Regions from separate parts of the Oceanibaculum nanhaiense genome, predicted to be linked through region 1. Evidence: riboswitches for the same ligand, from Rfam matches in the RefSeq annotation. Region 1 holds a riboswitch; the other holds the start of a gene.
What was found. Region 1 has a riboswitch for cobalamin ahead of BKM74_RS06555 (ribonucleoside-diphosphate reductase subunit alpha). Riboswitches for the same ligand answer to the same signal wherever they lie in the genome.
Positions count from the first base shown of each region.

Region 2: linked by a shared signal. The riboswitch ahead of BKM74_RS05330 (TonB-dependent receptor plug domain-containing protein) and the one ahead of BKM74_RS06555 (ribonucleoside-diphosphate reductase subunit alpha) in region 1 are both predicted to bind cobalamin.

Region 1 covers NZ_MPOB01000003.1:256,214-264,047, forward strand. Annotated here, with positions in the region: gene BKM74_RS06545 (methyl-accepting chemotaxis protein) at 1-904, opposite strand, end outside; gene BKM74_RS06550 (ribonucleotide-diphosphate reductase subunit beta) at 1,018-2,115, opposite strand; gene BKM74_RS06555 (ribonucleoside-diphosphate reductase subunit alpha) at 2,106-4,115, opposite strand; cobalamin riboswitch at 4,211-4,436, opposite strand; gene BKM74_RS06560 (TauD/TfdA family dioxygenase) at 4,488-5,558, opposite strand; gene BKM74_RS06565 (TIGR01459 family HAD-type hydrolase) at 5,634-6,557, opposite strand; gene BKM74_RS06570 (ion transporter) at 6,560-7,348, opposite strand; gene BKM74_RS18845 (TVP38/TMEM64 family protein) at 7,574-7,834, shown strand, end outside.
Region 2 covers NZ_MPOB01000003.1:5,672-13,505, forward strand. Annotated here, with positions in the region: gene BKM74_RS05315 (protein kinase family protein) at 1-957, opposite strand, end outside; gene BKM74_RS05320 (adenylosuccinate synthase) at 1,072-2,361, opposite strand; gene BKM74_RS05325 (ATP phosphoribosyltransferase regulatory subunit) at 2,416-3,576, opposite strand; gene BKM74_RS05330 (TonB-dependent receptor plug domain-containing protein) at 3,709-5,688, opposite strand; cobalamin riboswitch at 5,874-6,071, opposite strand; gene BKM74_RS05335 (flavin reductase family protein) at 6,240-6,866, shown strand; gene BKM74_RS05340 (Ppx/GppA family phosphatase) at 6,880-7,834, opposite strand, start outside.

The sequences.
Region 1 (7,834 bases):
TGGCGCGCCCGACCAGGGCCGCAATGACAATGGACAACACGATAACGCCAATCACTGCGCCAATGACGATCAGGCGGGCCAGATCGGCAATACTGCGCGCCTGGGTCTCGGCGGCCTCATAGGAAGCCTGCACGGCATCGCCCAGGGACGACACCATCGGATCGACGCGCGCAAATTCTTCCTGCAGCGCCTCTTCCGCGGCAAGGATCTGAACCCTCAGATCGCCGACGCGCTGCATGTTCTCGACATAGACCTTGAAGCGGGCCAGCAGCTCTTCCTTGTCGGCCGCATAGAGGTCGGAACGTTCCAGCACTTTCTGGAATTCCTCGAAGCGCGCCGCGATCGACCTGATCTGGCGAGGATCGATCTGCACCAGGAAGTCCTTCTCGTGCCGGCGCATCATCAGCATGATCGCGGAGAGATGGTGGTTGCGGAACTCGTCCAGCTTCTCTTCCGCGGAATCGATGGAGTTGCGCAGTTCGCCCATCAGGCCGAAACGGTCGGTCAGACCGATGGTCTTCCAGGCCTCGGCCAGCGCGCGGAACTGCTGGTCGTAGGAGGCCAGCCCCTCGCGGATCGCCGGCAGCTCGCCGCGGATCGCCTCGCCAACCTTCGGCTGCAGGGCATCGAGAGAGGCGCCAATGGCCGCCATCGTCCCGCTATGGCTGGCGATGCTTTCCTCCTGCTTGTAGAGCAGGAAATCCTTCTCGTGACGGCGGGCATCGAGGAAGGCGTAGCGCACCTGGTCGGACAGCAGCTTGGCCTCGATGGCCCGGTCGGCTTCGCGCTGATAGCCGCCGCGCACCTGGTCACCGATCAGATAAACCGCCGTGAATATCGCGAAACCGATAACGGCGATCAGCGTGATGAGCTGAACCTGAAAACCGATACGTAGGGACTTCATCGCTTTCCTCCGCCTTTCACTGAGATGGAAAGGTTAATTCCCCTACGCTTTTATGCGACCCCTCTTAATAAATGGCTAACTATACCCGGCATTTATTCTGCTTTGCCCGGAGATCAGGAGACGAGCGCGGCCCGTTCCTTTTCCATATGCTCGAAACGCGACCAGACGCCGGCGTCGCCGTCCCAGCTGCCGCGGCTGGCACCCTTGGAATATTCGGTCGCGCGCTGCTCGAAGAAATTGGCGTGCTCGACCCCGTTCAGGATCTCCACAAGCCAGGGCAGCGGGTGCGGCGTGAGCTGCCTGTAGCCGGTGTCGGTCTTCTCGAAACAGCCGAAGACCGTGGGCAGGCGCAGCTGGGTCAGCCGCCAGTCGGCGATGTAGCGGACATAGGATTTGATATCCTGGGCTGTCATCCCTTCGATCTCGCCGAGGCCGAAAGCCAGATCGACGAAATTCTCCTCCAGCCCGACCATCGTCTTGGCGACATCGATGATGTCGTCGCGCACGGCGGGGGTGACCGCCCCGGTCTCACGGTGCCATTCGTGGAACAGCCGGATGATGCCTTCGCAATGCAGGCTCTCGTCGCGCACCGACCAGGAGACGATCTGCCCCATGCCGTTCATCTTGTTGTGGCGCGGGAAGTTCAGCAGCATGGCGAAGCTGGCGAACAGGCTCATGCCCTCGGTGAAGGCGCCGAACATGGCCAGCGTACGCGCCACGTCGGAGACCGTGCCGACGCCAAAGGTGTGCATGTAGTCGGCCTTGGCGCGCATCTCCGAATAGTCGCGGAACGCCTCGAACTCCGATTGCGGCATGCCCAGCGTCTTCAGCAGCAGCGCATAGGCGTCGATATGCACCGTCTCCATGTTGGAGAAGGCGGCCATCATCATCTGCAGTTCCAGGGGCTGGAACAGCGGGATGTAACGCTTCAGGTAATTGTCGCCAACCTCGACATCCGACTGGGTGAAGAAGCGGAAAATCTGCGTCAGCAGCAGGCGTTCCGACTCGCTGACACGGTCCGAGGCCCAGTCCTTGATGTCGCCGCCCAGCGGCACTTCCTCGCCCATCCAGTGGGTCTGCTGCTGGCGCTTCCAGTAGTCATAGGCCCAGGAATAACGATTCACATCATAGGTGCCGGTGGCGGTCAGCAGGCCGACCTTGCCGGTGCCGACCAGATCGCGCGGATTCAGATGGCCGAGATTTACTGACACGCCAGGCACTCCTCGTAATCGGTCGGCGCCTGATTGTCGAAGGCCGGCTTCTCGCCCTCCTCCGCCTTTGCTTCCAGCTTGCCGGCGAAGGCGGCGCGGCTGATCGACTTGGAGCGGCAGTAATACAGGCTCTTGATGCCGCGCTTCCAGGCCGTCCAGTGCAGCATGTGCAGGTCCCACTTGTCGATGTCGGCCGGCAGGAACAGGTTCAGCGACTGGCTCTGGCAGATGAAGGGCGCGCGATCGGCCGCCAGGTCGATGATCCAGCGCTGGTCGATCTCGAAGGCGGTACGGAAGGTCGCCTTCTCGTCCTCGTTGAGGAAGTCGAGATGCTGGACGGAGCCTTCCTTCTCGACGATGGACTGCCAGACTTCGGCGGTATTCTGGCCCTTCTCCTCCAGCATCGTCTCCAGATGGCGGTTGCGCACCGAGAACGCGCCGGACAGCGTCTTGTGGGTGTAGATATTGGCCGGGATCGGCTCGATGCCGGCACTGGTGCCGCCGCAGATGATGCTGATCGAGGCGGTCGGCGCGATGGCGATCTTGTGGCTGAAGCGCGCCTTCATGCCGGCGTCATGCGCGTCCGGGCACGGCCCGCGCTCCTCGGCCAGCGCCACCGAGGCGGCATCGGCCTCGCGGCGGATCTTGCGGAACATCTTGAAATTCCAGGATTTGGCGAGCGCGCTCTCGAACGGAATGCCGCGCGCCTGCAGGAAGGAATGGAAGCCCATGATACCGAGCCCGACGGAGCGCTCGCGCATCGCCGAATATTTCGCCCGCTCCATGCCATCCGGCGCGTTCTCGATGAACTGCGTCAGCACATTGTCGAGGAAGCGCAGCACGTCCTCGATGAAGCCGGGTGCCTCCTCCCATTCCTCCCAGGTCTCGACATTCAGCGAGGACAGGCAGCACACGGCGGTGCGCTCCTTCTCGTCCTGGTCCTGGCCGGTGACCAGCGTGATCTCGCTGCACAGGTTGGAGGTGGAGACCTTCAGCCCCAGCTTCTGCTGGTGCTTCGGCAGTGCGCGATTCACCGTGTCGATATACAGCAGATAGGGCTCGCCGGTCTGCAGGCGGGTTTCCAGGATGCGCTGCCACAGCTGGCGCGCATCGACCTGGCGGAGCACCGCGCCATCCTTCGGGCTCTTCAGTCCGAACATGCCGCCATCGCGCACCGCCGCCATGAACTCGTCGGTGACATTGATGCCGTGATGCAGGTTCAGCCCCTTGCGGTTGAAATCGCCCGAAGCCTTGCGGATTTCCAGGAATTCCTCGATCTCCGGATGATGGATATCGAGATAGACCGCCGCCGAGCCGCGCCGCAGAGAGCCCTGGCTGATCGCCAGCGTCAACCCGTCCATGACATGGATGAAGGGAATGATGCCCGAGGTCTCGCCCGCGCCCTTCACCGCCTCGCCGATGGAGCGGACCTGGCCCCAATAGGTGCCGATGCCGCCGCCATTCGAGGCCAGGGCGACATTCTCGTTCCAGGTGCGCACGATGCCGTCCAGCGAATCCGGCACCGCGTTCAGGAAGCAGGAAATCGGCAGGCCACGCGTGGTGCCACCGTTGGACAGCACCGGCGTCGCCGGCATGAACCACAGCCGCGACATGGCGTCATACAGGCGCTGGGCATGGCCGATATCGTCGGCAAAGGCGCAGGAAACCCGCGCGAACATGTCCTGATAGCTTTCGCCGGCCAGCAGATAGCGGTCATTCAGCGTCGCCTTGCCGAAATTCGTCAGCAACGCGTCGCGGCTGCGATCCAGCTTCAGGTCGGAAGGCTGGGGGCGCGGCGCCAGCGGATAGGGCAGCGGCGCGCGGCGCTCCAGATTCAGGGCCTGCTGATGCGGGAAGTCCGGCTCCGGCGGCTGAACGCGCGGACGCGGCGCGCGCGGCTGCTCGGCAGGGCGCTGCACATGACGCTGCTGCGAAGGCCCGCCCGGTGTCTGCGGAACGAGATTGCCGTCATAATCGAAATCGAAAGCCAGAGAGGACATCGCTACCCCGTCGATCAGGTGGTGACGGGATAACAGGTCAGCCTGCGGGCAAATTCCCCCTACCCGCAAGCGACCCAAAGGACACCCCGCCCAAGGTCATACGTCTGGTTACGGCAGGTCTCCTGGCTCGCGGGTCTCGGCTCCGGCCCGGCCTTCCCGAATCCCGGCCTCGCTCCGGGCATTCAGTGGCACGAAAAGGGCAAAAGCTCGCCGCTCACAGTTGCGGGGACAGCTTCGGATTAAGCAAGAAAACCGCCGCACCGAATTCCCATCTTAGCCCCAAATCTACCGACCCGGGGAACCATAACCACTAGATACGGTAGCGGTTATCCCGATCCTGTCAAGGCGATTGTGTCCTTGACAAGCCCCTGATTACGCAGGCGCCAGCGCTTCCTGACCGATGCCGCCACGCACCGCGCCAGCCTCCACATTGCGCCACAGGACCGTGTGGTCCGCCGGCAGCGGGCGGCTGTTCGGCATCGACAGCCAGAGCCGGAACAGCATGCGGCTGCGACCCTGCGTGTCATCGTCGGTGAAGGGCGTGCGGCCGTGATAGACGACATGGTTGTTCAGAAGCTGAATGTCGCCCGGCTCCAGCACCATCTCGAAAGACAGTTCCTCCATCGTGGCCTGGAACAGCGCCAGCGCCTCCTTCTGCACGTCACTCATCGGTGGTACGCCGGGAATGAAGGAAGCCGCCTCAATATAGGTCAGCGAGTAATGGCTGGTCAGCTTGCCGTCGTGAAGCCCGAAGATCGGCAGCGGGTAGGCCACCTGCTCCGCCCCCTTCTCCTCGCCGAAACGGCTGCGGTAATAGGGCTGGCACAGCACTTCCAGCAGATCCGGCCGGCGCTCCCGGATGGTGTTGTACACCATGGGAGAGGAGCACAGCTTGCTCACCCCGCCATTGGCGGCCTGGCGCACGCACAGCAGCCCGACCACATCGCAGCGGTCGGTGTGGAAGCGCAAGGCCCCGTTCGACAGGGTGCGGGCATAGGAGGACAGGAAGGTGCCGTTATCCTGCGTCTGCACCTGGCCGTAGCGTTCGCCGACGACGGCAGCGCCCTCGTCGCGGATCTCGCGCATCAGCTCGCCGCGGTTGTTCTGGAACAGCGTATGGCCCAGCTGCTTGCCGAGACCGAAATACAGCTTCTTCAGCTGGGCTTCGGAATAGCGATCCACCGGGATACGGCGCAGCTTCACCATGCCGCTGCCATTCTCAAGCTCTTCCCGAACCGCATCCAGCCTTGCGGACAGCGCGCCCAGCGGAAAATTCTCGCGGGTGATGTCGTGCCAGGCGATGCCCTGCGCCTCGACATGGGCAAGGGCCGCGTCCAGCGCCGCAATCTCCCCCGCTGTCAGCTCGAAAATCCAGCGGCGCGACATCGCCATGTCGCTGCCATGCCAGACGCAATCGCCGTCAATCCTCGGTAACGCGGTCATATCAATCTCCTCCCCCGGTCTTGCTGCCGTTCGCGGCAATCATGTCACGCGGGCAAGCCGGCAGACAAGAAACCGCTACCAGACGAACCGGCCCATCAGATATGTCGGGCGCACAGGCTTGTCGGCGATGAAGCCGCGCCAGGCGGCATCGCTGGGCAGCATATTGCCGCTCACGCCCAGCGCCGGCCCATGGATGCCGTCGGCCACCAGCGCGCTGTCGCAGCCGAAGCGGCTGGCCCCCTCGATATCATGGCCCAGCGAATCGCCAACGGCGAGGATGCGCCCCTTGTCGGACAGGCCCAGGCTGGCGAGGCAGCTGCGGTAGATCGGCGGGTGCGGTTTGCCGTGCCACTGCACGCGGCCGCCGCGGCGTTCATATTCTTCCGCCACCAGGCCGATGGCCTCGGCCAGCTTTCCGCCATCGACGCGGTGCGTGTCCGGGTTGGCGCAGACCATCGGCAGGCCGCGCGCCAGCCCCTGCGCGATCAAGCCCTTATAGGCCTCCAGCAGGCCGGAATCGCGCGCATCGCCGATCAGCAGCAGGAAATCCGCCTGACCGACATCCTCAACCAGATCGATATCGACCCCATCCAGGAAGCTCGAATCGCCGGGCCGTCTGGTCGCGTAGCAGCGGCGGCCAAGCCCGGCATAGAAATCATCTGCCCCGTGCTTGCCCCGGCTGGCGAGGCCGCGCCAGGCATCCTCGCCCGCCGAGATCATCTCGTCATAGAGATCGGGCGTGAAGCCGATGCGCGCCATCAGCGCGACATTGTAATCGTTGCGCTTGCCGGAATTGGACAGCACCACCACCCGCTTGCCGGATTCCCGCAGGGCCTTCAGGCAGTCCAGCGCCCCCGGATAAGGCGTCTTGCCGTCATGCAGCACGCCCCATTGATCCAGGATGAAGCCGTCATAGCGGTCCGCGACCGCGCCGAGGCCGGCGATCGGCTGCGTGCCGGACCAGCCGGTATCGGCTTGCGGAGAGCTACCGGCGGACATCCCTAGCGCCCCTCGCGGCGCAGCGCCGCCACTTCCTCTTTCAGCGCGCGAATCTCGGCGATGATCTCGTGATGATCGCCGCCCAGCGCCGCGCGGGTTTCCCCTTCTTCGGCATGGTGCTCCTGCGCCATCGCATCGACGATGATGGCGATGAACAGGTTCAGCACGGCGAAGGTGGTCAGCAGGATGAAGATGATGAAGAACAGCCAGGCATAGGGATAGACCTCCATGACCGGCCGCACGATGCCCATCGACCAGCTTTCCAGCGTCATCACCTGGAACAGCGTGTAGAAGGACGCACCGATGCTGCCGAACCAGTCCGGGAAGCTGGCGCCGAACAGCTTGGTCGCCATCACGGCGGCGACATAGAATACCAGCGACAGCAGCGCCACCACGGAGCCCATGCCGGGTATCGCGCGCAGCAGCGCATGCACCACCTTGCGCAGCGAGGGCACGACGGAGATCAGCCGCAGCACGCGCAGGATGCGCAGCGAGCGCAGCACCGACACACCCTCGCCCGCCGGCATCAGGGTGACGCCGACCACCAGGAAATCGAAGATGTTCCAGGCATCGCGGAAGAAGCGCAGGCGATAGACGACCAGCTTCAGGACGATCTCGATGATGAAGATCGACAGCGCGATCCGGTCGAGCACGATCAGCACCGGCCCCGCTAGATTCATCGCCGTCGCCGAGGTTTCCAGGCCCAGGGTGACGGCGTTCACGATAATGACGCCGATGATGAAATTCTGGAACGCGCCCGATTCGATGAAGCCCTTCAGCCTGTCCACCATGTACGCCCTGTTCCGCCAGATGCAATTGCGAGGCTTTCATGCCGTGAAGCGGCAATAAAAGCAATCGGGCACCATTGACCAGCTGCCATAGGATCGACGGCCCGCTTCTGCTATAGCTGCCCGATGGCTGACGATCTCGCCCCCTCCCCGCGGCGCCGGAAATGGCGTCGGGCCACGCTGCTGCTGGCAGCACTGGCGCTTCTGGCGCTCGCCGCCCTGGTCCCGATGGACAGCGCCGTGGTCGGCGGCTTCCTGCAGGATGCCAGCCAGACATTGAAGGGCTGGGTGGACGATCACCCGATTATCGGCGCCATCGCCTATGTGCTGGCCACCGCCTTCGGCAAGCTGGTGCCGTTGCCGGCCGGCGGGCTGCTGATCCTGACCGGCGGCTACCTGTTCGGCACCCTGCCGGGCGGCTTGCTGGCGGCCATGGGCGGCGCGCTGAGCTCCGGCATCGCGCTGATTGTCAGCCGGCAGCTGCTGGCC
Region 2 (7,834 bases), 250 kb from region 1:
CGCGCCGCTTTCCCAGTCCAGGGACAGCCGGAAGGCTGCCGACTGGCTGGTCACGCATTCCGCCTTGCCAATGGTGATCGCGCGGGCGGCCTTTGGCGGCAGCTTGCCGCGCAGCGTCTTGCGGTGCCGGCCGGCAAGCCAGTGTTCCAGGTCGGTAATGCCCCAGCGGTCGCGCGGATCGTCATTCAGCAGCCCGCGCAGCATTTCCACGATGGGAAGCGACAGGGTATAGCGGCTGGCCAGCGCGGAGAACGAGCCCAGCTCCATCTTCAGATGCAGCAGGTCGTTGCCGCCCCCCTCCGCTTCGGGTTTCTTGCCCAGCAGCAGGCACAGGATGGTGGCACCCAGCGCGTAGTAATCGTCTGTATGCTCACCATCGCCGCGGCCCAGCGGATCGGCCATGGCGCTCTCGATCGGTTCCAGAAAGTCAGGCTGGTCGGCCGCAGGCGGCGCCGAGAAGCACTCGCCCAGCACCAGCCCCCTATTGTCGCCGGAATGAAACAGGTTGGAGGGCCGGATGGCGCGGTGCGTGACGTTGCGCACCTGCAACTCCTTCAGCACCGGCAATATGCGTGGCAGTATCTGCCGCTCGATCGCCTCTTCCGGAAACGGCTTGAAGGGCGCATCGCCGCCTGGCGACAGCCGTGCGCCCGCCGGCCGCTCATAGATCAGGCACATCTGCCGATGGGCATCGCCGCGCCGGCCGGTCTGCCCGGAATCCAGCAGCGTCAGCAGGCCCGGCAGGCGGCAGTCGCGCATCTCCTCCATCGCCGACAACCGCACCGGCAGCCGGCGGTCCAGCAGCAGCCCCATCAGGGGAAGCGGCCGGTCACCCTGGCTATCGATCACCGAATAGGCTTTGGCGCGCGGTGAATCGAAGGCCGGCAGGGGATCGTCCATGACGATCTCGTACCGCCCCTTCAGCGTCAGCTTGCCGTTTGCCGCCGCCTCGGCCATCCGCCTACCTCATCAGCCAGTCGATAATCGTTATTATGCTAGCACCTATGGGGCGATCTCCACGAGAAAACTTCACATTGCTTTCCAAGCAAAAACCGAATGGCGGAAACGGCTTTAATCTGCAAAGGGGTCTTTCATCAGAATGGTGTCATCGCGATCCGGGCTGGTGGACAGCAGCGCCACCGGCGCCTCGATCAGCTCTTCAATACGGCGGATATATTTGATCGCGGTAGCCGGCAGATCCTTGTAGCTGCGGGCGCCTTGGGTGCTGTCCTGCCAGCCTTCGAAGGTCTCGTAGATCGGCTCGACCTTGGCCTGCAATTCCTTGCCGGCCGGAAAGTGATCATATTCCTTGCCATCATGGCGATAGCCGATGCAGACCTTGATCTCATCCAGCCCATCCAGCACGTCCAGCTTGGTCAGCGCGATGCCGTCGATGCCGCCGACCTTCACCGCCTGACGCACCATCACCGCGTCGAACCAGCCGCAGCGCCGCTTGCGCCCGGTGACCGTGCCGAATTCGCGGCCACGCTCGCCCAGGCGCTGGCCGATCTCGTTCTCCTGCTCGGTCGGGAACGGACCGGAACCGACGCGCGTCGTGTAGGCCTTGGTGATGCCCAGCACATAGCCGACTTGGCTCGGCCCGATACCCGCACCGCTGGACGCCTGCCCCGCCACCGTGTTGGAGGAGGTGACATAGGGATAGGTGCCATGATCGATATCCAGCATGGTGCCCTGCGCGCCTTCCAGCAGCACCCGCTTGCTCTGCTTGCGGGCTTCCTCCAGATGGCGCCAGACGCTGTGCGCATAGGGCAGCAGCTTCGGCGCCACCTCCTGCAAGGCGGCCAGCAGGGCGGCGGCGTCGATCTCCTCCACGCCAAGGCCACGCAGGAAAGCATTGTGGTGGGCGACCAGGTCATCGACCTTCTCGGCCAGCGTCTCCGGCTCGGCCAGATCGCAGACGCGGATGGCGCGGCGGCCGACCTTGTCCTCGTAGGCCGGGCCGATGCCGCGTCCGGTGGTGCCGATCTTGCGCACGCCCTTGGCCTCTTCGCGCGCCTGGTCGATGCGCTGGTGCAGCGGCAGGATCAGCGCCGCATTGTCGGCGACCAGCAGGGTTTCGGGGGTGATGTTCAGCCCCTGGGCGCGCACCGTCTCGATCTCGCGCAGCAATGCCCAGGGATCGACCACCACGCCATTGCCGATGATTGACAGCTTGCCGCGCACCACGCCCGACGGCAGCAGGCTGAGCTTGTAGGTCTGGCTGCCGCAGACAATGGTATGGCCGGCATTGTGGCCGCCCTGGAAGCGCACCACCACATCGGCGCGCTCGGAGAGCCAATCGACAATCTTGCCCTTACCTTCATCGCCCCACTGGGCGCCGATGACCGTAACGTTGGACATGCTGCTTACTCGCGGTTTCGTGCGTTACTGAAGATAGTCTGTAGCGTGATATGCCTATGACGCGACAGGCGAAACGGTTTCATTCTGCAGCCAGTGGCCGCAGCCCAGCCGCCGCGCCTCCGCCTGACTGTCGGCCACCGGTTCCAGACCGGTCACGATTGTCCAGCCTTCCCCGGCCAGACGCACGGCGGTGGCGCGCGGCGTACCGTAGGGCAGGAACAGAAGCCGGCCATTGGCCAGCGCCGGCAGGGCGCGCATCACGGTGTCCATATAGAGCGTATAGCCGGTCGCCGGTTCATCCGACTGGCCAGCCAGATAGCGGCCGCCGCGCCCAAGCTCCCCCCGGATGCCGCGCGCGAACAGGCTGAAGCTGATGCCGGTATGATATTCGAAACCGCGATTCTCCACCGGATCGATGGTGATGGTGACATCCGGCCGGGCGGCGCGCATCAGATCGACGACCTGGCGCAGCCGTGCCAGCACCTCCTGCCCTGCCGGCGGCAGGTCGAGGTCGGCAAGCTTCTCAAAGGCGCGATTCACCGGGCCGCTGGCCTGCAACAGCGTCGCCAGCAGACTGCCGATATCACCGCCCACGGATGCCACCTCCGCTGCGTCCTTGCGGTCGAGCGCTGCGCGCACCCGCGCGATGTCGGAAGTCCCCAGCCCGGCGGCGGCGCAGATCGCGGGCACCAGGGTGGGCATCATCAGATCGATGGAGGTGTTGCGCACACCGACGGCGGCCAGCGCTTCCAGCGCCATGACGCAGATTTCCGCATCGGCGGCGGCGGACGGGCTGCCGATCAGCTCCGCGCCGACCTGGACGAACTCGCGCTCCGGCGACAGCTGCGAGCCCAGCACGCGCAGCACCTCGCCGGCATAGGATAGGCGCAGCGGGCGCGGCGCATTGGCCAGCCGCGTGGTGGCGATGCGCGCGATCTGCATGGTCATGTCCGCGCGCACGCCCATCATGCGCTGCGAGACCGGGTCCATGACACGGAAAATGCGGGTGCCCATCTTCGGGCTGGCGCCGTCCAGCAGGCTGCCTTCGAATTCGACCAGGGGCGGCTTCACGAGCTGGTAGCCGAAACCGCGCATATAATCCAGCAGCGTCCGGACAGCTTCGGATTCCTGGGCCGCTTCGGGCGGCAGCACGTCGCGCAGGCCGTTGGGAAGCAGCGCGCGCGGGCCGGTATCGCCGGCGTTTTGCGCCGTCACCTGTATCCTCCGGGTTCTTCGAGAGACCGCCCGCTTACCTACCGGGTTTGCCACGATTGGGCAAACGGAAAACCGGCAGGCCGGCGAACGGTCCCTGAAAATCCCCCAGACAGCTCCCCTGGAAAGCTGTGGTCAGAAGCTGCCGCGCACCCCGAACAGCGCGGTCAGGCCACGCCCGGCAAAGCCGTTCGACGGCTCATACTCGCGGTCGAACAGGTTATAGACCTTGCCGAACAGCGAGACATCCTCACGCAGCTGGTAGCTGCCCGACAGATTGACCAGCGTGTAGGAACCGTTACGCCGGTTGCCTAGGAAGCTGCCGGCGTCGTCATAGGCGACATCCAGCCGGCTGCCGACATAGACCAGCTCCGGTCCGAAGCTGAGGTCATGCATCGGCTTCAGATCGACCGAAAGCGAGCCCTGATGGCGCGGCCGGCGCAGCAGCATCTGGCCGGTATCCTCGTTGCGCGCCTGCATCCAGGTATAGTTCAGCCTGGTCTCGATCCAATCGGCCGGACGCAGGGCGATGAAGCTCTCCACCCCCTCGCTCGACGCCTCGCCGATATTCACCACGGTCTGCTGCACGAAATCGTTGGTGATGAGGTCATCGGTCTTCGTCCTGAAATAGGTCGCACCGAAGCTGACCGCCTTGGCCCGGCCGCGAACCGGCAGGTCGGTCTCGAACCCCACCTCCCAGGAGAAGGATTCCTCCGGGCTCAGGTTGGTGTTGCCGCGATAGCCGTAATTATCCACGCCGAACCGGTCATACAATGTCGGCGCCTTGTAGGCGGTGCCGACCGCGCCAGAGAAGCGCGTCAGGATTTCCGGCACCGCGACCACCGCGCCGATCCGGTAGGTCAGCGTATTGTCGTAATCGTCCGGCACGTCGTAACGCAGCCCCGCGGTCACGTCGATGCGCTCGCTTACCCGCGCCTGCAGGTTGGTATAGAGCGCATAATCGTTGGAATCGGCATCCAGCGACTGGGTGAACGGCCCCCAGACGCTGACCGAATTCGTGCTGGTCTCCACCGTGCTGCGCGCGGCACTGCCGCCGAACACCAGCACCGTGTCGCGCAGGCCACCCAGATCGCCGATCCGGTAGGTATTCTGCAACTCGGCGAAGCTGCGCACCGATTCGTAGCTGTCATCTGTCAGATTCGCGCTGGCGGCGTCGGGCCGGTTGGTGAAGCTGCGGTCGTGACGGCTCTGCCCGATATCGAGGCGCGAGGTCAGGCTGCCATCGAACAGATAGGCCTCACCGCCCAGCTTGTAGAGGAAATGCTCGTTCTCGCCGGTATAGTTCGGCTCCTCGTTCGGGACATTATCGAGGTCGAATTCGTTGCGGCGGTAGCGCATCAGCGCATCCACCCGCCCGGCATCGCCGATATTGTAGCCCAGCTTGCCGGTGATGGTGGTGACTTCCGATCCGTCCTTCTCGTCAATATTGCCGGCGATACGTGACGGCGAAAGATTGATACCGTCGGTGCGGAAATGCTCGGCGCTGACCATATAGTCGAAACCGTCCGAGCGGCCGCGCAAGCCTGCCTGTGCCTGCACCGTTCCATGGCTGCCGCCGGCCGCCTGCCCGAAAATTTCGGCCTTCTTACGCGACGGCGCGCGGGTGATCATGTTGATGACGCCGCCAATGGCATTGCTGCCATAGAGGCTGGAGACCGGCCCGCGCACCACTTCGATGCGCTCCAGATCGCCGACCAGGTCGTCGCCGAAATTATAGGCGCCGCCCGCCCCCGACGGATCGTTCACCGGCACGCCATCGACCAGCACCAGCACATGGTCGCTGTTGGCGCCGCGCATGAACACCGAGGTCTGCTGACCGGGGCCGCCCAGCCGCACGACGGCGAGGCCCGGCACGGTGCGCAGCGCCTCCTCCACGGTCTGGTAGCCGCCACGGTCAATGGCCTCGCGGTCGATGACGGTAACCTGGGCGGGGATACGCTCCAGTTCGGTTTCGGCGCGGGTCGCGGTGATGACGATGTGCGGCATGAGCTGGGCGACGCTGTCGCCCGGCTGGCTCTGCGCGCGAACGGCGGCAGCGGGAAGCGCGACAACGCAGAGTGCGCTGCCGATCAGCAGGGAAGAACGGAATGACATGAAAACCCCATCGAGAGATGACGCGAAAACAGGTTGCGCGTGACCGGAAGGGGCATGGATGCCCCACGATGGAGAGATAGAGACCCGCGACAGCTCATAGCCCTTCCGCCTCCGGCAACCCAGCCAATGGATTGGCGTCACCGCTGCGGACAGCCGTTCCGACGATTCACCCCGATCGACGGTCGCGGGACGTGCTCACGCTGGCAGGTCTCCTGACTCGCGGGTCGCTGCACCTGCCCTGCCTTCCCGGTTTCCCAGTGGCCTGTTTGGACCGGCGCTCGCCGCTTACAGTTGCGGGGACAGTCGCGGCATTGCCCAGCCGAAGCCGGACGCACCGCGTTCCCTTTTCATCCCTTGCGGGAACCAACGCTGGGTCTAGTTCTATAAGAATGCTGCATGCCGAGGCAAGCACGCATACCACAGGCACGCATACCATATGGCCCTAATAGCCTCTGGCATCCCCGCTTCGGCCTCGCTACTCTCTTGCCATCTCGTTGGCTGCGCCGCCGTCCGGCAGGCATCGGCCTCCCATCTCAGGAGCGACTCCCCTTATGTTCTACGAACCCGACAAGAAGAATCACGGCCTGCCGCGCGACCCGTTCAAATCGCTGGTGGTACCGCGCCCAATCGGCTGGATTTCCACGCTGGACGAGGATGGCCGGCCCAATCTGGCGCCCTACAGCTTCTTCAACGCCGTGGCGTCCGACCCGCCCTGCGTGATGTTCGCCGCCGGCCTGCGCCCGGAAGCCGTGGCGTTCAAAGACAGCCAGGCCAATGCCGAGAAGACCGGCGAGTTCGTGGTCAACATGGCGACCTATGATCTGCGCGAGCAGATGAACATCTCCTCCGCCGGCCTGCCCGCCGGGCAGAACGAGTTCGAGGCCGCCGGGCTGGAGACGCTGCCGTCCAGCATGGTGAAGCCGCCGCGCGTGAAGGGCGCCCCCGTGCATCTGGAATGCAAGTATCTGCAGACCGTGAAAATGCCGAGCTGGGATCCCGAGCGCGGCAATTACGTGATCTTCGGGCGCGTGGTCGGCATTCACATCGCCGACGAGGTCATCAACGATAAGGGCTTCGTCGATGTGACGCGCTTCCGCCCGATCTCGCGCCTCGGCTACATGGAATATGCCGTGGTGAACGAAGTGTTCGTGATGAACCGGCCCGGCGGCGCAGGCTGAACAGCATCGGGCCTTATGGCAGGAGAGTAATCTCTCCGGTCTGGCCCAGGGCGGCGGCAAGCGAGTCGAGCCGCCGCTTCACCACATCCCCGGACAGGGCGGCATGGGGCTTCGCGATCGCGAAGCCCAGCTTGCCAAGCCCGGGGCGCAGCGGTGTCTCCCGCAATATGCCGGGCGCGCCACCGGTGAAGGTATGGGCAAGCCGCAGCGCCAGCCCCAGCACCAGGGCCTGGCTGGTCTGCTCCTTGTCCAGCAGCTTCTTCGCGATGTCCGCCGCCGGCAGGTCGATATTGCCGACATAGCGCGCCATCAGCGCCAGGGCGACGAAAGCGCGGCCGGCATGGTCGAAACCGGGTATCGGCGCGCGCAGCACCTTCCAGAAGACATTTTCCGCGCGATAGTCGGGATGTTCCGCCCAGGCGGTGTCCGACAGGATGCACGCCGCATGGCGCAGCCGCCGGCGCAGCGGCGTATCCTCCGGAAACAGCGGTGTTGTCCAGTCCAGCAACTCCTCGCCATGCGGCGGGAAACGCCCGGCCGCAGCGGCGAATTTGCGCGCCGATTCGATGAGCGGGTCCAGGCTCTTCGCCTCGTCCGGCAGCAGATCGAACAGGCAGCCCTCACGCAGGCCATAGGCGGAGAACACGACGCAGGACGGCTCGGCCAGCGTCAGCAGCCGGCGCATCAACAAGGCAGCCATCGGGATGGTTTCCAGCCGGCGCTTCGACACCCCGTTGATGGCTTTCATCTCGGACTTGCCGATTTGCTGCAGCCGGTCCAGGAAATCCAGCAGCGCCGGCGTCTGCAGGCGGTATTCGTGCAGGATGTGCAGCGGATAACCGGTCATGTCCATATGCGCCTTGGCGATGGAGCGCCAGCCCCCGCCAACGGCATAAAGCGGCCGCCCCTTCAGGCCGGACAGCCAGGGCACACTGGCCAGATGGCGGTCGATATGGGCAACCAGTTTC